DNA from 3 places in the Mesorhizobium sp. WSM4887 genome. Region 1 is predicted to be linked to each of the others. Evidence: predicted binding sites of a transcription regulator. Region 1 holds the regulator's gene; each other region holds the start of a gene.
The links. Region 1 encodes PhoB, which activates phosphate uptake and scavenging genes when phosphate is short. Its sites were predicted from a motif close to TGTCATNNANCTGTCAT; they were not measured.
Positions count from the first base shown of each region.

Region 2: the regulator PhoB is predicted to act here: its motif matches at 3,718-3,734, upstream of ugpB (sn-glycerol-3-phosphate ABC transporter substrate-binding protein UgpB).
Region 3: the regulator PhoB is predicted to act here: its motif matches at 2,212-2,228, upstream of P9230_RS09155 (ceramide glucosyltransferase).

Region 1 covers NZ_JARTVP010000003.1:222,925-228,868, reverse strand. The annotation lists gene xylF (D-xylose ABC transporter substrate-binding protein) at 1-844, opposite strand, end outside; gene P9230_RS14705 (ROK family transcriptional regulator) at 1,192-2,427, shown strand; gene phoB (phosphate regulon transcriptional regulator PhoB) at 2,744-3,433, opposite strand; gene phoU (phosphate signaling complex protein PhoU) at 3,453-4,157, opposite strand; gene pstB (phosphate ABC transporter ATP-binding protein PstB) at 4,178-4,981, opposite strand; gene pstA (phosphate ABC transporter permease PstA) at 4,978-5,829, opposite strand; gene pstC (phosphate ABC transporter permease subunit PstC) at 5,833-5,944, opposite strand, start outside.
Region 2 covers NZ_JARTVP010000003.1:344,911-350,854, forward strand. The annotation lists gene argH (argininosuccinate lyase) at 1-325, opposite strand, end outside; gene P9230_RS15290 (TlpA disulfide reductase family protein) at 362-1,051, shown strand; gene P9230_RS15295 (EAL domain-containing protein) at 1,043-3,469, opposite strand; gene ugpB (sn-glycerol-3-phosphate ABC transporter substrate-binding protein UgpB) at 3,796-5,106, shown strand; gene ugpA (sn-glycerol-3-phosphate ABC transporter permease UgpA) at 5,177-5,944, shown strand, end outside.
Region 3 covers NZ_JARTVP010000002.1:189,374-195,317, reverse strand. The annotation lists gene P9230_RS09160 (O-succinylhomoserine sulfhydrylase) at 1-926, shown strand, start outside; gene P9230_RS09155 (ceramide glucosyltransferase) at 968-2,113, opposite strand; gene apaG (Co2+/Mg2+ efflux protein ApaG) at 2,332-2,724, shown strand; gene P9230_RS09145 (Hsp33 family molecular chaperone) at 2,777-3,808, opposite strand; gene argF (ornithine carbamoyltransferase) at 3,917-4,828, opposite strand; gene P9230_RS09135 (aspartate aminotransferase family protein) at 4,844-5,944, opposite strand, start outside.

The sequences.
Region 1 (5,944 bases):
CGAGCTGCGAGGCGATCTCGGCGGCGTGCTTGCCGAGCTCGCGCGCGTCCTTCCACACCGACACCGTCTGGGTGCCGAGCGCGATGCGGTTGAGCGCGGCATGGTCGCCGTCCTGGCCCGAGACCGGAACGGTGCCGGCCAGCCCTTGCGCCGTCAGAGCCGCGACGACGCCGCCGGCGGTGCCGTCATTGGCCGCCACCACCGCGTCGACCTTGTTGTCGTTGGCGGTCAGGAACTGCTCCATGTTCTTCTGCGCATTGGCGGGAAGCCAGCCATCGGTATAGGCCTCGCCGACATTCTTGATCTTGCCGCTGTCGATGGCTTCCTTCAGCACTTCCATCGAGCCGGAGAACAGGAAATCGGCGTTCGGGTCGGCGCCCGAGCCCTTGATGAAGACGTAATTGCCCTCGGGCTTGGCCTTGAACACCTCGCGGGCCTGCATGCGGCCGACTTCCTTGTTGTCGAAGGTCAGATAAAACACGTCCTTGTTCTCAATCAGGCGGTCGTAGCCGACGACCGGAATGCCTTCGTCGAGTGCCTTCTGCACCGCCGGCCCGATCGCCGAGGCGTCCTGCGCCAGGATGATCAACGCATTGGCGCCCTGCGAGATCAGGCTTTCGACGTCGGTCAGCTGCTTGCCTGGATTGGACTGTGCGTCGGCGGATATGTACTTGTCGCCGGCGGCCTCGATCGCCTTCTTCATCGCCGCTTCGTCGGTCTTCCAGCGCTCTTCCTGGAAATTGGACCACGAAACGCCGATCACCTTGTCCTTCGCCTGCGCGACCGACGCCAACGTCAACGACATGGCGACGCCCGCCAGAATGGCGGCTGCGAATCTCTTCATGATATCCTCCCTGCGCCCCTCGCGGCGCGACCCAGACTGGCCCGAAGGCGATGAGGCTTTTTTTCGAGCCTCGAAAAAATACTGATCCAAGGCTAAGGCGCTGTCAACTGCAATTCTGACGGTTTTTGAGGTGGTCACGTACTTTTTTCGAGACCCGCAATAAATAATGACAGTGCCGACCGCTTCTGCCACTATCGCGGAACAGTTCGGGAGGAGGCGCAGCCCGGTCCACCGAAACTTGTAAGACCAGGACGGTTCGGGTGCCGGCGTGCGGGACTGAACCGATCTGGCGCGTCGCCGAGTCCTGTGCATGATCGAGAGGCCGCGCTGACTGGGAGGAGACAAAAATGTCGGTCGGAATCCGCCACGACGATCTGCGCCGGCGCAACCGCGCCATGGTGCTCTCGGCCGTGCGCCGGGCCGGCCAGCCGTCGCGCACGGAAATCGCCGCGACCACCGGGCTCAGCCATTCGACCATTTCGGCGATCTCTTCCGACCTGATCCAGGAAGGCGTCTTGGCCGAGAGCAAGCCGAGCGAGACCGCGTCTCTGAAGCGCGGCCGGCCACAGGTGGGCCTCGCGCTCAAGCCTGAGGCGGCGGCGGTGGTGACGGTGGTGCTGTCGCTCAATTTCCTCTCGGTCGCCGTTATCGATTATGCGGGCCAGGTCATCGCCGAGGAGCAGCGCCGCCTCGATACCCTCACCATGCCGCGCAACGAGCTGATCGGCGAATGCTTGGCGATCGTGCGGCGCCGGTTGGACGATCCGGACCTCGACGTCGGCAGCGTCGCCCGCATCGCCATGGGCATCCAGGGCATCACCGATTCCCATGCCCGCGCCATGCTATGGTCGCCGATCACGCCGCTGACCGACATTCCCTTCGCCGACATCCTGGAAAAGGAATTCGGCATTCCGGCCACCATGGAAAACGACTGCAACATGATGGCGGTGGCGCTGCAGTGGCGCGATCCCCACCGCTATCGCGACAATTTCATCGCCATCCTGCTCTCGCACGGCATCGGCATGGGCCTGGTGCTGAAGGGCGAGCTGTTCACCGGCACGCATTCTTCCGGCGGCGAGTTCGGCCACATGATCCATCGTCCGGGCGGCGCGCTCTGCCGTTGCGGACGCCGCGGCTGCGTCGAGGCCTATGCCGGCAACTACGCCATCTGGCGCAGCGCCATGAAGATGAGCGAGGACGCCGAGCCGGTCGATGTCGGCGACGCCGACATGCGGGCGCTCGCCGCCAAGGCGCGCGAGACGGATGGCCCGGAGCGCGAGGCCTATCGCCGGGCCGGCGAGGCGCTGGGCTTCGGCCTTGGCAGCCTGTTCGCGCTGATCGACCCGGCGCCGGTCGCCATGGTCGGCGTCAGCGCCGCCGCCTTTGACCTGATCGAGCCGGCGCTGCGCGAGGCGATCGGCCAGACCGCCGGAGGCCAGCATTCAAACTCGATCTCCTTCGATACCGAGCCGAACGAATTGCCGCTGATCCGCGAAGGCTGCGCCGTGCGCGCGCTGACCTTCGTCGACCAGGAGATTTTCGCCCCGGGCGTGCAGGCAAGAGCGGGCAAGAACGTGGCCTGAGCAGCTTCGATAGCGATCGTTGGCTTCTGTGCGTCCTGCAGACGCCGGAGATTAGCGAAGGCCCCGCAGCTTCGTCATTCCAGGGCGGAGCAGGAGCGAAGCTCCGTCGCGGAGACCCTGGAATCCATGCCATTACCTCAATCGTCGGATGAGCGGAGCAGAATTTCTGCACCGCCGCGGCGCGTGGAAGTCGCGTGGATCGTCGGGTCTGCGCCGCGTCGCGACGCTTCGTGCTCCGCCCGTGGACGGCGAAGCACCAGCGTCTCGATAACCCGCCAGCGCAGATAGAACCCGTCAGACCTTCGGTGCCCTGGATCTAATCTTCCCTGATCGCGTAGCCCGCCCCACGGATGGTACGTATGACGTCCGGCATCCGGCCGTTGTTGACCGCCTTGCGCAGGCGTCCGACATGCACGTCCACGGTGCGCTCGTCGATATAGATCGTCTCGCCCCATACATTGTCGAGCAGCTGGCTGCGCGAGAACACCCGGCCGGGATGCCGCATCATGAATTCCAGCAGCCTGAACTCGGTCGGGCCGAGCCGGATCTCGCTCTTCTTGCGGTAGACGCGATGCGATTCGCGATCGAGCACGATGTCGCCGACCTTGAGCACGCTGGACAGCACCTCCGGCTTGGCGCGGCGCAGCAGCGCCTTGACCCTGGCCATGAATTCCGGCGTCGAGAACGGCTTGACCAGATAGTCGTCGGCGCCGGTCGAGAGGCCGCGCACCCTGTCGCTTTCCTCGCCGCGCGCGGTCAGCATGATGATCGGCAGGCGTTCGGTCTCGGGCCGCATCCTGAGGCGCCGGCAAAGCTCGATGCCGGACACCGCCGGCACCATCCAGTCGAGCACCAGAAGGTCGGGCACATTCTCCTGCAGGCGGATCTCGGCCTCGTCGCCGCGGGTCACCACCTCGACCTGATAGCCCTCGGATTCGAGGTTGTAGCGGAGCAGCACCCCCAGCGGTTCCTCGTCCTCCACCACCATGATGCGTGGCGCGATCATATAGCAGGCACCTTCGCTGTCAGGCCGCCGGCGCCGACATCGTCGTCTCGTCCTGCTTAGGACGATTCGCGGGCAATTGCGTGCCGGTCAGCACATAGTAGGCGTTCTCGGCGATGTTGGTGACGTGGTCGCCGATGCGCTCCAGATTCTTGGCGCAGAACAACAGATGCGTGCAAGCCGTGATGTTGCGCGGATCCTCCATCATGTAGGTCAGGAGCTCGCGGAAGACGGAGGTGTATTTGACGTCGATGCGCTCGTCGTCGTTGCGGAGCTTGGCGAGCGCCGTGGCGTCGCCGGCCGTGTATTCCTCGATCACGCCCTGCACTTGGATCAGCACCAGCTGCGCCATCGAATCGATGGAGTGCGAAAGGTCGCGCGGCGCGGCGCTGATGCCGACCGAGCCGACGCGCTTAGCGATGTTCTTGGCAAGGTCGCCGATGCGCTCGAGATCGCCGGCCATCCGGATGGCGCCAACGACGCTGCGCAGGTCGTCGGCCATCGGCTGGCGTTTGGCAATCAGCGTGATGGCGCGATGGTCGAGCTCGCGTTGGCGCGCGTCCATGATGGCATCGTCGGAGACCACGCGCTGCGCCAGCGCGTTGTCGGAATTCAGCAGAGCCTTGGTCGACGCGCCGACCATCGAGCCGGCAAGATCGCCCATGTCGCGGATGAGCTGGCTGATCTGCCTCAGATCCTCGTCGAAGGAAGCGACCGTATGGGCCATGGTTATGTCCTCGTATGAACTCAGCCGAAGCGGCCGGTGATGTAGTCCTGCGTGCGCTTCTCGCGGGGCGAGGTGAAAATCTTTTCGGTCCGGTCGAATTCGATCAGCTCGCCGAGATACATGAACGCCGTCTGCCGCGAGACGCGCGCCGCCTGCTGCATGTTGTGGGTGACGATCACGATCGTGTAGTCGGCCTGCAGCTCGTCGATCAACTCCTCGATCTTGGCGGTCGAGAGCGGATCGAGCGCCGATGCCGGCTCGTCCAGCAGGATGACCTCCGGCTTCACCGCCACCGTGCGGGCGATGCAGAGCCGCTGCTGCTGGCCGCCCGAAAGGCTCTGGCCGCTGGCGTTGAGCTTGTCCTTGACCTCGTTCCACAGCGCGGCGCGCTTCAGCGCCTGTTCGACGCGATTGTCCATCTCGGCCTTGCTGATCTTCTCATATAACCTGACGCCGAAGGCAATGTTCTCGTAGATCGACATCGGGAACGGCGTCGGCTTCTGGAACACCATGCCGATCTTGGTCCTGAGCAGGTTGAGGTCCTGCGAGCGGTCGAGGATGTTCTTGCCGTCGAGCAGCACCTGGCCTTCGGCGCTCTGCTTCGGGTAGAGCTCGTAGATGCGGTTGAGCACGCGCAGCAGCGTCGACTTTCCGCAGCCCGAAGGTCCGATGAAGGCGGTGACGCTGCGCTCGGGCAGCGACAGGTTGATGTCCTTCAGCGCCTTCGACTGGCCATAGTAGAAGTTGAGGTTCTTGACCTCGATCTTGGCCTTCTCGGCGGTCGTCTCGCCTACGTTCAGGTCGGTGGACAACATCGGTTTCATCTGTCCTCTCTGCGTCCGGTAAGGCTGCGGGCGAAGATGCTCAGCCCGAGAACCGTCAGGGTGATTATCAGTGCGCCCGTCCAGGCCAGTTGCTGCCATTCCTCATAAGGGCTCAGCGCAAACTGGAAGATGGTCACCGGCAGGCTGGCCATCGGCGCGTTGAGATTGCTCGACCAGAACTGGTTGTTGAGCGCGGTGAAGAGCAGCGGCGCCGTCTCGCCCGAAATCCGGGCGATCGCCAGCAATATACCGGTGACGATGCCGGACAGTGCGGCGCGATAGGCGACCGAGCGGATCACCACCCAGCGCGGCGCGCCGATGGCGGTGCCGGCCTCGCGCAGCGCGTTGGGCACAAGGTTCAGCATGTCCTCGGTGGTGCGCACGACGACGGGGATCACCAGGATCGACAGCGCCACCGCGCCGGCGATCGCCGAGAAATGACCCATCGGCCGCACCATCAGCTCGTAGACGAACAGGCCGACAATGATCGATGGCGCCGACAACAGGATGTCGTTGATGAAGCGCACCACCGTCGTGAGGCGCGAGAAGCGCCCGTACTCGGCCATATAGGTGCCGGCGAGCACGCCGATCGGCGTGCCGACGACGATGCCGATCACGGTCATCACGATGCTGCCGTAGATGGCGTTGAGCAGGCCGCCGGCGTCGCCGGGCGGCGGTGTCATTTCCGTGAACACCGAAAGCGAGACACCCGAGAGCCCCTTATAGAGAAGGGCGCCGAGGATCAGCGCCAGCCAGACGAGGCCGATGCCCGCCGCTATGGTGCACAGTGCCATCATCACGGCGTTCTTGCGCTTCCGGCTTCGGTGGAGCGATGCGGCTGTCGACATCGGTCAGGCTCCCGTGCGGCTATCGATGCGCAACAGCATGTAGCGTGCGAGCGCGAGGATGATGAAGGTGATGATGAACAGGATCAGTCCGAGCGCCACCAGTGAGGACGTGTAA
Region 2 (5,944 bases), 120 kb from region 1:
GGCGGCCGGCAGCCGACCCGATCAGATCGGCCAGACGCGCCTCGACATTCATATGGATGTCTTCGAGCTTGGTCGAGAATTCGAATTTCCCGGCCTCGATCTCTTTCAGGATCGTGTTCAGGCCGTGAGCGATTTTTTCTTGATCGGCGGCCGAAATAATGCCCGTTTCAGCCAACATCTCGCTGTGGGCGATCGAGCCGCGGATGTCCTGCGCGTAGAGTTTGCGGTCGAAGGCGATCGATGCGTTGATCGCTTCCATGATCGCGGCCGGACCCGAGGCAAAACGTCCGCCCCACATCTGGTTGCTAGCCTTCTTGTCGCTCATCGCTATAACCCGTGCTCCGGAGCAGTTTTTAAGAAAATGGCAGACGGCAATAAATTCTTCCCGGCCCCGCGCCTCATCCTCGCCGCGCTTGTAGCGGGCGTGCTGGCCGGCGCGGTCGCGGTATATGTCAGCGAGAGCGGTTCTGGCAACAACGCGCCGGATCAGGTTGCCGCGGCCAGCACCGGCAAGGACGACGTCGCTTGCAAGGCGAAGGCCGAACGGGCCAAGCAGGTTGCGGCAAAGGCCGTCGGTCAGGTCGCGGCACTGCAGCCGGCGGATCCGCCGCAATCGCTGAAGGGACTCGCCTTCAACGGACCCGACGGCAAGCCGACGACGATCGCCGGCCATGCCGGCAAGACGGTGCTGCTCAATCTGTGGGCGACATGGTGCGCGCCCTGCCGCGCCGAAATGCCGGCGCTCGATGCGTTGCAGAAGGAAAAAGGCGGCAACACTTTCGAGGTCGTCGCGGTCAATGTCGACACCGGCGATGACGCCAAGCCGAAAAAGTTCCTGAAGGAGATCGGCATCGAGACGCTCGGCTATTACCGGGATGCGACAATGGGCCTGTTCAACGAGGCCAAGACGCGCGGGCTGGCGCTTGGCCTGCCGGTGACGATGCTGATCGACGGCGAAGGCTGCCTGATCGCACATATGAACGGACCGGCGGAATGGTCGAGTCCCGACGCCAAGCGACTGGTGGAAGCCGCGCTCGGTCCGTCAAGCTGAGCGCGCGGCGGCGGGCTCGAGCATGAGGATGCGGCCGCCGCGGGCCTCGACAGCATCCATGGCCGCCGGCACGCCGGTCAGCTCGCTGAAGGTTTCGATCGGGCCTGGCCTGCCGAGATAGTATCCTTGGCCGATCTCGCAGTCCTCGGCATCGAGGAAGCGCAATTCGTCCAGCGTTTCGACGCCTTCGGCCAGAACAGGCAGGCCCAGGCCGCGCCCCAGCCCCAGCACGGCGCGCACGATGGCCGCGACCTGACCATTCCTGTCGACCGACTTGATGAAGGAGCCGTCGATCTTGATCTTGTCGAAAGGGAAAGCGCGGAGATTGGAAAGCGATGAATAGCCGGTTCCAAAATCGTCCATCGCGACGCGAATACCAAGCGCCTTGACCTGCCGCAGGGTCGCCAGCGCCCGGGGCATATCCTTGATAAGGGCCGTCTCGGTCACTTCAAGCTCCAGCCGTCCGGCCGGAAGTCCCGAACGCAGCAGGATCTCGTGCACTTTGCGGCTGAAATTCGGGTTGTGGAGTTGCACCGCGGAGACATTGACGGCGATGGTCAGCGGAGTTTTCCAGCGCACGGCTTCCTCGAAGGCCGTCGCCAGCACCCATTCGCCGATCTGGGCGATGGCGCCGCTGTCTTCGGCGACCGGGATGAAGACCGACGGCGGGATGTTGCCGCGCTCCGGATGATGCCAGCGGATCAAGGCTTCGAAGCCGATCATCTTGCCGCTGCTGATCTCCTTTTGCGGCTGATAGACCAGCCGGAACTCGCCGCGCGCAACCGCCTGGCGCAGATCGTGCTCCATGGCGCGCCTGTCGCGCGTCTCGGCACCCATCGAAGCCTCGAAATAGCGATAAGTGTCCTTGCCCTCGGCCTTGGCGCGGTAGAGCGCAGTGTCGGCATGGCTGACGAGCGCCGCCTGGTCGTCGGCATCCAGCGGGTAAAGAGCAATGCCGATGCTTGCCGACACCAGCTCGCCGCCGGGCGACAGTTGGCTTTCCTGGCGTAGCTTGGAAAGCACCGCCTCGGCGATACGGCCGGCGGCCTGCGGGTCGGGAAGGTTCGGCGCGATGATGGCGAATTCGTCGCCGCCGAGACGGGCGAGCATCTGCCCATGGCGGAGCACGCTGGACGCGCATTGCGCCACCCTTTGCAGCACGGCGTCGCCGGCGGCATGACCGAAGAGGTCGTTGACTTCCTTGAAGCGGTCGAGATCGAGAAGCATCAGCGCGAGCTGCCCGCCCTTGCCGCTCGCCGTGGCGATCTCGGCCTCGAGCCGGCTGGTGAAGCTGCGGCGATTGGCAAGCCCGGTCAGCGGATCGAAATGCGCCAGGCGAAGGATCTCCTGCTCGGCCTTCTTGCGCTCGCGCATGTCGCGGACGGCGACGACGTCGTGAGGCTTGCCGCAATAGTCGATGCTGCGGGCGATCAGCTCGACCGGAATGCGGGTGCCGTCCTGGCTGCGCAGCTCGGCTTCCTGCGCCTGACCGCTGCCGCCGGCGATGGCTGAGGCAACGCGTTCGCCGAAGAGGTCGCCGAGCGTCATCACGTTCAGCGTGCCGGGCGCGATGCCGCTCAGCGCCGCGATGCTGTCGTTGGCGCTGACGATGCGGCTGCCGTCGCAAACGATCAGCCCCTCGACCGCCGCGTTGGCCAGGCCGTGCATGCGCTGCGCTTCCGCCTGATGCCGGCGGAACCGCAGGTCGATGCGGAGCGCCACGGCCGAGAGCATCAGAATGACCAGGCTTGCCGCCGCAGCGGCAAAGGCTTGCGACATCGGCGCGATGGTGAATTTTGAGATCTCTATCGAGGAGTCCGGATAGATCGAGACCGCCGCCATGGCGATAAAATGCAGTGTGCAGATGGCCAGTGTGAGCAAGACGGCGGCAGCGATCGTCGTAAGCGTCGACGGGCGGCGAAGCACGACGAGCAGCGAAAGCGCGGCAAGCGTGACGCCCGCCGCCAGCGAAAGAGCGACGAGCAGCTCGTTCCAGACGATCCTGCCCTGGACCTCGAACGCCGCCATGCCGGTATAGTGCATCACGGCGATGCCGACGCCGAGCACGGCGCCGCCGACAAGATAGTGATCAATGCCGCCGCGGATGGTGGCGATCCACATTCCGGCCGCTGTCAGAACTACGGAGGCGGCCAGCGAAAGCGCGGAAAGCTCCGCGTTATAGGCGTTGGGTATTCCCGGCGTGAAGGCGATCATGGCGACGAAATGCGTCGCCCAGATACCGAATCCGGTCGCCGTGGCTGCAATCAACAGCCATGCGTAGCGATTTCGACTGGTCGATTGCTCGACATGGCGAAGAAGATTGACCGCCGAGAAAGAGGAAATTCCGCAGATGAGCGCCGCAAGTGCGACCAACCTCAGATCGTGCTCGTGCACGATGCAATTATAGACGGTCAACATTAGGCCCCACCTGATCTTCCCGCATCAATCAAGTTAAGATTGCTTAAGGCCCGACGGCTGAAGAATCGATTAGTGGACCTGCAACCGACGCGTGTGCCTTAGGTTGTAAAGGACGGATAAGGTTGGGCCGGCTGTCGCAATACGATGGTTGGAGTCGCTCAAATCCTAAGCCGGCAAGCAATCTGCCCGGCCGTGACCGATGCACGTTAATTTAGGATCAGATGATGTTCATCGACGCATAACAAAACCGTTGTCCGATTGTCATGCGCAACACATACTGGTTCTGCGGAAGCCCCCCTTTCGCCAATCACAACGGGAGATGAAACATGAAGCTCTTCGGCTTCGCGGCAGGTGTTGCCGCTACCTTGACCCTGCTTTCCACCACGTCCGCTTTCGCTGTCACACAGATCAGCTGGTGGCATGCGATGACGGGCGCCAATGCGGAAGTCGTCGACAAGATCTCGAAGGACTTCAACGCCAGCCAAAGCGACTACCAGATCGTTCCGGTCTTCAAGGGCACCTATCCCGAGACGCTGAATGCAGGCATCGCCGCGTTCCGCGCCGGCCAGGCGCCGGACATCATCCAGGTGTTCGATGTCGGCACCGGCGTCATGATGGCGGCCGAGAGCGCGATCAAACCCGTGGCCGAAGTTTTGACGGGCGCGGGGATGACGTTCGATAAGAGCCAGTATCTGCCCGGCATTGTCGGCTACTATTCGAAGCCGGACGGCACCATGTTGTCTTTCCCTTACAATTCCTCCTCGCCGATCCTCTACTACAACAAGGGCATCTTTCAGAAGGCCGGCCTCGACGTGAACAACCCGCCTAAGACCTGGAACGAGGTCTGGGAAGCGGCGAAGAAGATCAAGGCGAGCGGCGCGGCCCCTTGCGGCTACACTTCGACCTGGCTGACCTGGATCCATCTGGAAAATTTTGCCGCCTGGAATAATGTTTCCTGGGCGACCCAGCAGAACGGACTGGCCGGCGGCGACGTCGAGCTCAAGATCAATGCGCCGATTTTCGTCAACCACTTTCAGGCGCTGGCTGACCTCGCCAAGGATGGCACTTTCAAATATGGCGGGCGAACCTCCGAAGCCAAGCAGATCTTCCTCGCCGGAGAATGCGGCATCTTTACCGAGTCGTCGGGCGGGCTCGGCGATATCGTCAAGTCGGGTATGAACTACGGCATCGGCCAACTGCCGTATGACAGCGATGCCAAGGGTGCGCCGCAGAACACGACCCCCGGCGGCGCAAGCCTCTGGGTTTTCAGCGGCAAATCCGATGCGGAGTACAAGGGCGTCGCGGCCTTCTTCGCCTATCTCTCCAAGACCGAGGTGCAGGAATATCTGCACCAGAAGTCGGGCTACTTGCCGGTGACGCTGGCAGCCTATGAGGCGACCAAGAAGTCCGGCTTCTACGACAAGAACCCGGGCCGCGAGACACCGATCCTGCAGATGACCGGCAAGGCGCCGACCGAAAATTCGAAGGGTGTGCGCCTGCCCAACCTGCCTCAGGTGCGCGATATCCAGAACGAGGAGTTCGAGAAGATGCTGGCCGGCCAGGAAACGGCCCAGCAGGCGCTCGACAATGCCGTCTCGCGCGGCAACGCGGCGATCAAGGACGCGTTGGGCAACTAAACCTGGCCGAGGATGAAACGTCGCCCGCGCGGATCGGCGCGGGCGATCCTTGCTTGACGAGGAAACCAAGCTGACCCCGCGCGTCGTTTTCCCCAACAAAGTCCTGCCTTACCTGCTTGTGGCGCCGCAACTCGCCATAACACTGGTTTTCTTCTACTGGCCGGCCGGGCAGGCGCTCTACCAGTCCATGCTCAGGCAGGACCCATTCGGGCTGAAGAGCAAGTTCGTCTGGTTAGCCAATTTCCGCAAAGTGCTTGCCGACCCGGCCTATCTCAACTCGATCAAGGTAACGGTGGTATTTTCGCTTGCCACCGCAATCGTGGCGATGGCAGTGGCGTTGCTGCTTGCCGTAATGGCGGAAAAAGTGGTGCGCGGGAAAGCGCTCTACCGCACACTGATGATCTGGCCCTATGCGGTGGCGCCGGCGATCGCCGGCATGTTGTGGCTGTTCCTGTTCAACCCTTCGATCGGCTCGCTATCCTACGTGCTGAGAAGTCTCGGCATAGCCTGGGACCCGTTGCTCAACGGCAGTCACGCCATGATCCTTTTGGTTTCCGCCGCAGCATGGAAGCAGATCAGCTACAATTTCCTGTTCTTCGTCGCCGGGCTGCAGGCGGTGCCGAAGACGCTGATCGAGGCGGCGGCGATCGACGGCGCTCGCGAGACCAAGCGTTTCTGGACCATCATCTTCCCGCTGCTCGCGCCGACGACCTTCTTCCTGCTGGTCGTCAACACTGTCTATGCCCTGTTCGACACGTTCGGCATCGTCCATGCCGTCACCGGCGGCGGACCGGGCAAGACCACCGAGACGTTGGTCTACAAGGTCTACAATGACGGC
Region 3 (5,944 bases), on a different contig from region 1:
CCGCCGTGTCCGCCGCCCTGCTCTGCAGCGTCAAGGCCGGCGATCACATCGTTGCGGCGCGAGCCCTGTTCGGTTCGTGCCGCTGGGTGGTCGAGACGCTGGCGCCGCGCTATGGCATCGAGGCGACGCTGATCGACGGCACCGACATTGCCAATTGGGAAAAAGCGGTCAGGCCGAACACCAAGCTGTTCTTCCTGGAAAGCCCGACCAACCCGACGCTGGAAGTGGTCGATATCGCCGCTGTCGCCGCTTTAGCCAATTCGATCGGCGCACGCGTGATCGTCGACAACGTCTTTGCCACGCCGCTGCAGCAGAAGCCGCTGCAGCTCGGCGCCCATATCGTGGTCTACTCGGCGACCAAGCATATCGACGGACAAGGCCGCTGCCTCGGCGGCGTCATCCTGTCGGACAAGAAGTGGATCGACGAGAACTTGCACGACTATTTCCGGCACACCGGCCCGAGCCTGTCGCCATTCAACGCATGGACGCTGCTGAAGGGCCTCGAGACGCTGCCGCTGCGCGTGCGCCAGCAGACCGAAAGCGCCGGCAAGATCGCGGACTTCCTGGCTAGCAGGCCGGAGATCGCCCGCGTCATCTATCCGGGCCGGGCCGACCATCCCCAGGCGGATATCGTCAGGAAGCAGATGTCGGGCGGCTCGACGCTGATCTGCCTTGACGTCAAGGGCGGCAAGCAGGCGGCCTTCGCCTTGCAGAACGCGCTCGACATCGTGCTGATCTCGAACAACCTCGGCGACGCAAAGAGCCTGATCACGCATCCGGCGACGACGACGCACAAAAACCTCAGCGACGAGGCGCGCGCCGAGCTCGGCATCGGACCAGGCACGCTCAGGCTCTCCGTCGGGCTGGAGGATACCGACGACCTGCTCGCCGACATCGAACAGGCGCTCAAGGCGGCGAAGGAATGAACCGCCACGGCTGCAAACAGCGCGCTTGAGCCGCAGCCGGCTCAAGCAATCTCTTCGAGTTGAGTCATCCCGCTGTTGCGGATGGTCATTGCGTTGCCACGCCATTCGACGGCTCCGCCAAGCCAGCCGCGCGCCCAGATGGCGGGAAGCATCACGTCGCGCACGATCATCGCGGTGACGCTGCGCGGCGACAGATACCAGCCCTTGGACCAGGCGAGCATGCATTCGGGCACATAGGCCATCGCCAGCACGCAGAGCGCGGTCGCGGGCAGGCTGACACCGGCGCTTGCCGCCGCGATCAGCGCCAGAAGCAGCGGCGCGACCACACCGGTCAGGATTTCGGGCGCGAAGAACAATGGGAAGGTGACGCGGCGCAGCCGCGCCCAGCGCGCCTGGCGCGACCAGATTTCGGCGAGCGTGCGCTGGCCGAGCGGCTGCTCGAAGGGCGCGGCCACGAGATTGACCCGAAGGCCAAGGCTGTTGACCAGCTTGGTCGCCGCCGCGTCCTCGGCGATTTCGGCGGCCAACGCCTGGATGCCGCCATTTGCATCCAGCATCGGCTTGTTCCACAGCATGCTCTTGCCCTGGGCGAAGCCAAGGCCGAGCGCTTCGCCGGCATATTGCCAGCGCGCCTGCAGCGTGTTGAGGAAGACGCATTCGACTTCGGCCCAGAAACCGTCCGGCCGCGAGCCGATCGGCGTCGAGCAGACGAGGCCGGTGTCCGGTCCCCAGGCCGCCATCAGATGCTGGACATAGTCCTTGGGCATCAGCACGTTGGAATCGGCGAGGATCACCCAGTCGTGCCGCGCCGCCTGCCAGCCCTTGATGCAGTTGTTGAGCTTGGGATTGGCGCTGATCCTGTCATCGCCGACGAGGAGCCGCGCCGGAACATTCGGAAATCGCGCGATGGCGGCGTTGATCAGCTTGACCACGGGATCTTCGGCGTGCGCGACGCAGAAGATCATTTCGTAGCGCGGCCAATCGAGCGAGAAGGCGCGGTCGAGCGTCTCCTGCGTGAACGGCTCCACGCCGCGCGACGGCACGACGATCGAGACAGGCGGCTGTTTGCTGGAAGGCGGAGGAATGACCCGCCTGGGCTTCAGCCGCGACGACGCGAGCAGGATGCTGGCAAGGTTGGAAAAAAGAAGGGCCGAGGAGGCAAAGGCGGCTGCGAGGGTCAGTTCCATCGAGATCTGGTCACTCCGGAAAGGCCGCCCGAGGCCGTTTCATCACTCGACAAAGCGCCCGAGTCGCCCGCACGGTTTGTGCACACCAACATTGTCATGTGTCACTTAAATGACATTGTTTGTCGGCACTTGCGGTGGAAAAGCCGGCAGGCTGGCGACGCTGCGGAGGTAGAACCGCGAAGCGCGCTAAAATGTTCCCTGCGGCACCGGAGTGGCTCATGTATCGCGCCGTGACGCGCAACATCGAAGTGCAGGTCAGGCCGTTCTATCTCGAGGACCGTTCCGATCCGTCCGAGAACCGTTATGTATGGGGCTACCAGGTGACGATCGACAACCGGTCGGACGAGTTCGTGCAGCTTCTGTCGCGCTACTGGCACATCACCGACGGGCGTGGCCGAGTCGAAGAGGTGCGCGGCGAGGGCGTGGTCGGCGACCAGCCGGAGCTCAACCCCGGCGACAGCTATCAGTACACGTCGGGATGCCCGCTCTCGACGCCATCCGGCATCATGGTCGGCCACTACACGATGCGCAACGGCCGCGGCGAAACGTTCGACGTCGCCATTCCGGCTTTCTCGCTCGATATGCCGGGGACGAAGAGGACGGTGAATTAAAGAACTCGAGTTCCCCGCCTCCGCAAAGCGGGGGCGAGGAACCGGAGCTTTCTCACTCCGCCGCAAACTCCGCCGGATCGAAGTCGTACTGCGTCGAGCAGAACTCGCAGGCGACATGGATGCCGCCGTCCTCGGTCGAGTCCTTGATCTCCTCGGCCGAAAAGCCTTCGAGAATGCCTCGGATTTTGTCGCGCGAGCAGGAGCACTGGTCGGCAACCGGCACACCGCGGAAGACGCGCACGCCGTGCTCGTGGAACAGCCGGTAGAGCAGCCGCTCGGCGCCCACCGTCGGATCGATGAGCTCGGTCGGCTCAATGGTGCCGAGCAGCGCCAAGAGTTCCCGCCAGGAATTGTCGGCCGGTTCGTGCGCCACGTCTCGCGGATCGCCATCCCCGCCCGAAATGTCGGGCACGCGCATGCGTTCGGGCGCCTGCGGCAGGAACTGCGCCAGGATACCGCCGGCGCGCCATTGCTCGCGGGCCCCGCCCGGGCCCGGGGTCACCAGCTTCGCAACCGACATCCTCAGATCGGTCGGGATCTGCTCCGACTGGCGGAAATAGGTGCGCGCGGCTTCTTCCAGCGATGTGCCGTCGAGTTGGACGATGCCCTGATAGCGCTGCGTGTGCGCGCCCTGATCGATGGTCAGGGCCAGGACGCCGGTGCCGAGCAGCTTCTCCTGCGAGATCTCGCCCGAGGCAATCAGCGCCTGCAGCCGGTCGGCGTCGAAGCGCGCATAGGCGCGCAACGAATGCGGCGTGGTAAAGTCCGCCACCAGCATGTCGACCGGTCCGTCCGTGCGGGTTTGCAGGATGAACTTGCCCTCGAATTTCAGCGACGTGCCGAGCAGCACGGTGAGCACGCAGGCCTCCGCCAGCAGGCGCGCGACCGGCTCGGGATAATCGTGGCGGCTGAGAATGGCGTCGAGCATCGGCCCGAGCTGCACCGTGCGGCCGCGCACATCCAGGGGCGCTACTTCGTAAGGCACGACATGGTCGTCGCCTGCGAAGCCGAATTCGCCGAGTTTGGGTTGATGCTCAGCCAAGGAAAGCGTTTCCAGCATGACAAAACTCCGGGGCGCATCCATCCCGCTTTCCAGGCGGCATGGGTCGAAGCGCGTTCGATTTCAGTGATGGCCCGCAAATAGGCATCACACATCCCGGGATCAAGTTGGCGCGGATCAAGTCGACCCCGGTCAAGCGCCCAGGCACCAGGCCAGCACCGCCTTCTGGGCGTGCAGCCGGTTCTCGGCCTCGTCGAAGACCACCGAATGCGGTCCGTCGATCACCTCGTCGGTGACCTCCTCGCCGCGATGCGCAGGCAGGCAGTGCATGAAAAGCGCGTCGGACTTCGCCCTCGCCATCAGCGCGGCGTTGACCTGGTAGGGCAGGAAGACGTTATGGCCGCGGGCGCGATGCTCCTGGCCCATCGACACCCAGCTGTCGGTGACGACGCAATCGGCCTGGTCGACGGCCTCTTCGGCCGAGCCGGCAAACCTCACCTTGCCGCCATTGGCCTTCGCCCAGTCGACATATTTCTCGAACGGCTCGCTGCCCTCCGGCACGGCGACATTGAGGTTGAAGCGGAACCGCGCCGAGGCTTCTAGAAGCGAGTGCAGCACATTGTTGCCGTCACCTGTCCAGGCGAAGGTCTTGCCGGCCACCGGACCGCGATGCTCCTCATAGGTCATGATGTCGGCCATCAGCTGGCAGGGATGGGTATCGTCGGTCAGCCCATTGATCACCGGCACGGTCGCGTTTTCGGTGAGTTCCAGCAACCGGTCATGCGAGGTGGTGCGGATCATGATGGCATCGACATAGCGCGACAGCACCTTGGCGGTGTCGGCGATGGTTTCAGAACGGCCGAGCTGCATCTCGGTGCCGGTCAGCATGATGGTCTCGCCGCCGAGTTGGCGCATGCCGACGTCGAAGGAAACGCGCGTGCGCGTCGAAGGCTTGTCGAAGATCATCGCCAGCACCTTGCCCTCGAGCGGCTTCGAACGCTCGCCGGCCTTGAGCCTGGTCTTTCGCGCCATCGCATCGTCCAGCATGACGCGCAGATCGCCTGCGGAAACGGCGGACAGGTCGGTGAAGTGACGAACGCTCATCGGCAGATTCCAGAACTACTTCGCGGCTTCGGCCGTAATCGCGTCGGTCAGGCCCTTGGCGCCCGACCGAATGCGTTTCAGCGCCTCCCCGATCTCCTCGTCGGTGACGGTGAGCGGCGGCAAAAGCCGGATGACGTTGTCGCCCGCCGGCACCGCAAGCAAGTGCTGGTCGCGCAGCGCCATGTTAACCTTGGCGTTGGGCATGGCGCATTTCAGCCCTAGCATCAGCCCGCTTCCCCGGATGCCTTCGATGACCTCGGGAAATTCGTCGGCGACCGCCGCCAGTCCTTGCTTCAGCAACAATGCCTTGCGCTGAACGTCCTCGAGGAAGCCGTCGGCCAGCACGACGTCGAGCACGGCATTGCCCACCGCCATCGCCAGCGGATTGCCGCCGAAAGTGGTGCCGTGCACGCCGGCCGTCATGCCGGCCGCCGCTTCGTCGGTCGCGAGGCAGGCACCCATCGGAAACCCGCCGCCGATGCCCTTGGCGATCGCCATCAGGTCAGGCGTGACGCCCGCCCACTCATGCGCGAACAGCTTGCCGGTGCGCCCGATGCCGCACTGGACCTCGTCGAAGATCAGAAGCAGGCCGTGCCGGTCACAGAGCTGCCGAAGCCGCTTCAACGACTGCGTCGGCACCGGGCGGATGCCGCCCTCGCCCTGCACCGGTTCGATCAGGATAGCCGCGGTTTCCGGTGTGATCGCCTTCTCGGCGGCATCGATATCGTCGAACGCGACCTGGTCGAAGCCCTCGACCTTCGGACCGAAACCCTCGAGATATTTGTACTGACCGCCGGCGGCGATCGTCGCCAGCGTGCGGCCGTGGAAGGCGCCCTCGAAAGTGATGATGCGGAAACGCTCCGGATGGCCTTTGACGAACTGATAGCGCCTTGCCGACTTGATGGCGCATTCCAGCGCCTCGGCGCCCGAATTGGTGAAGAACACCTTGTCGGCGAAGGTTGCATCGACCAGCCTTTCGCCCAGCCGGCGCTGCTCCGGGATCTCGTAGAGATTGGAGACGTGCCACAGCTTGGCCGCCTGCCCGGTGAGCGCCGCGACCAGATGCGGATGGCTGTGGCCCAGCGAGTTCACGGCGATGCCGCCGGCGAAGTCGAG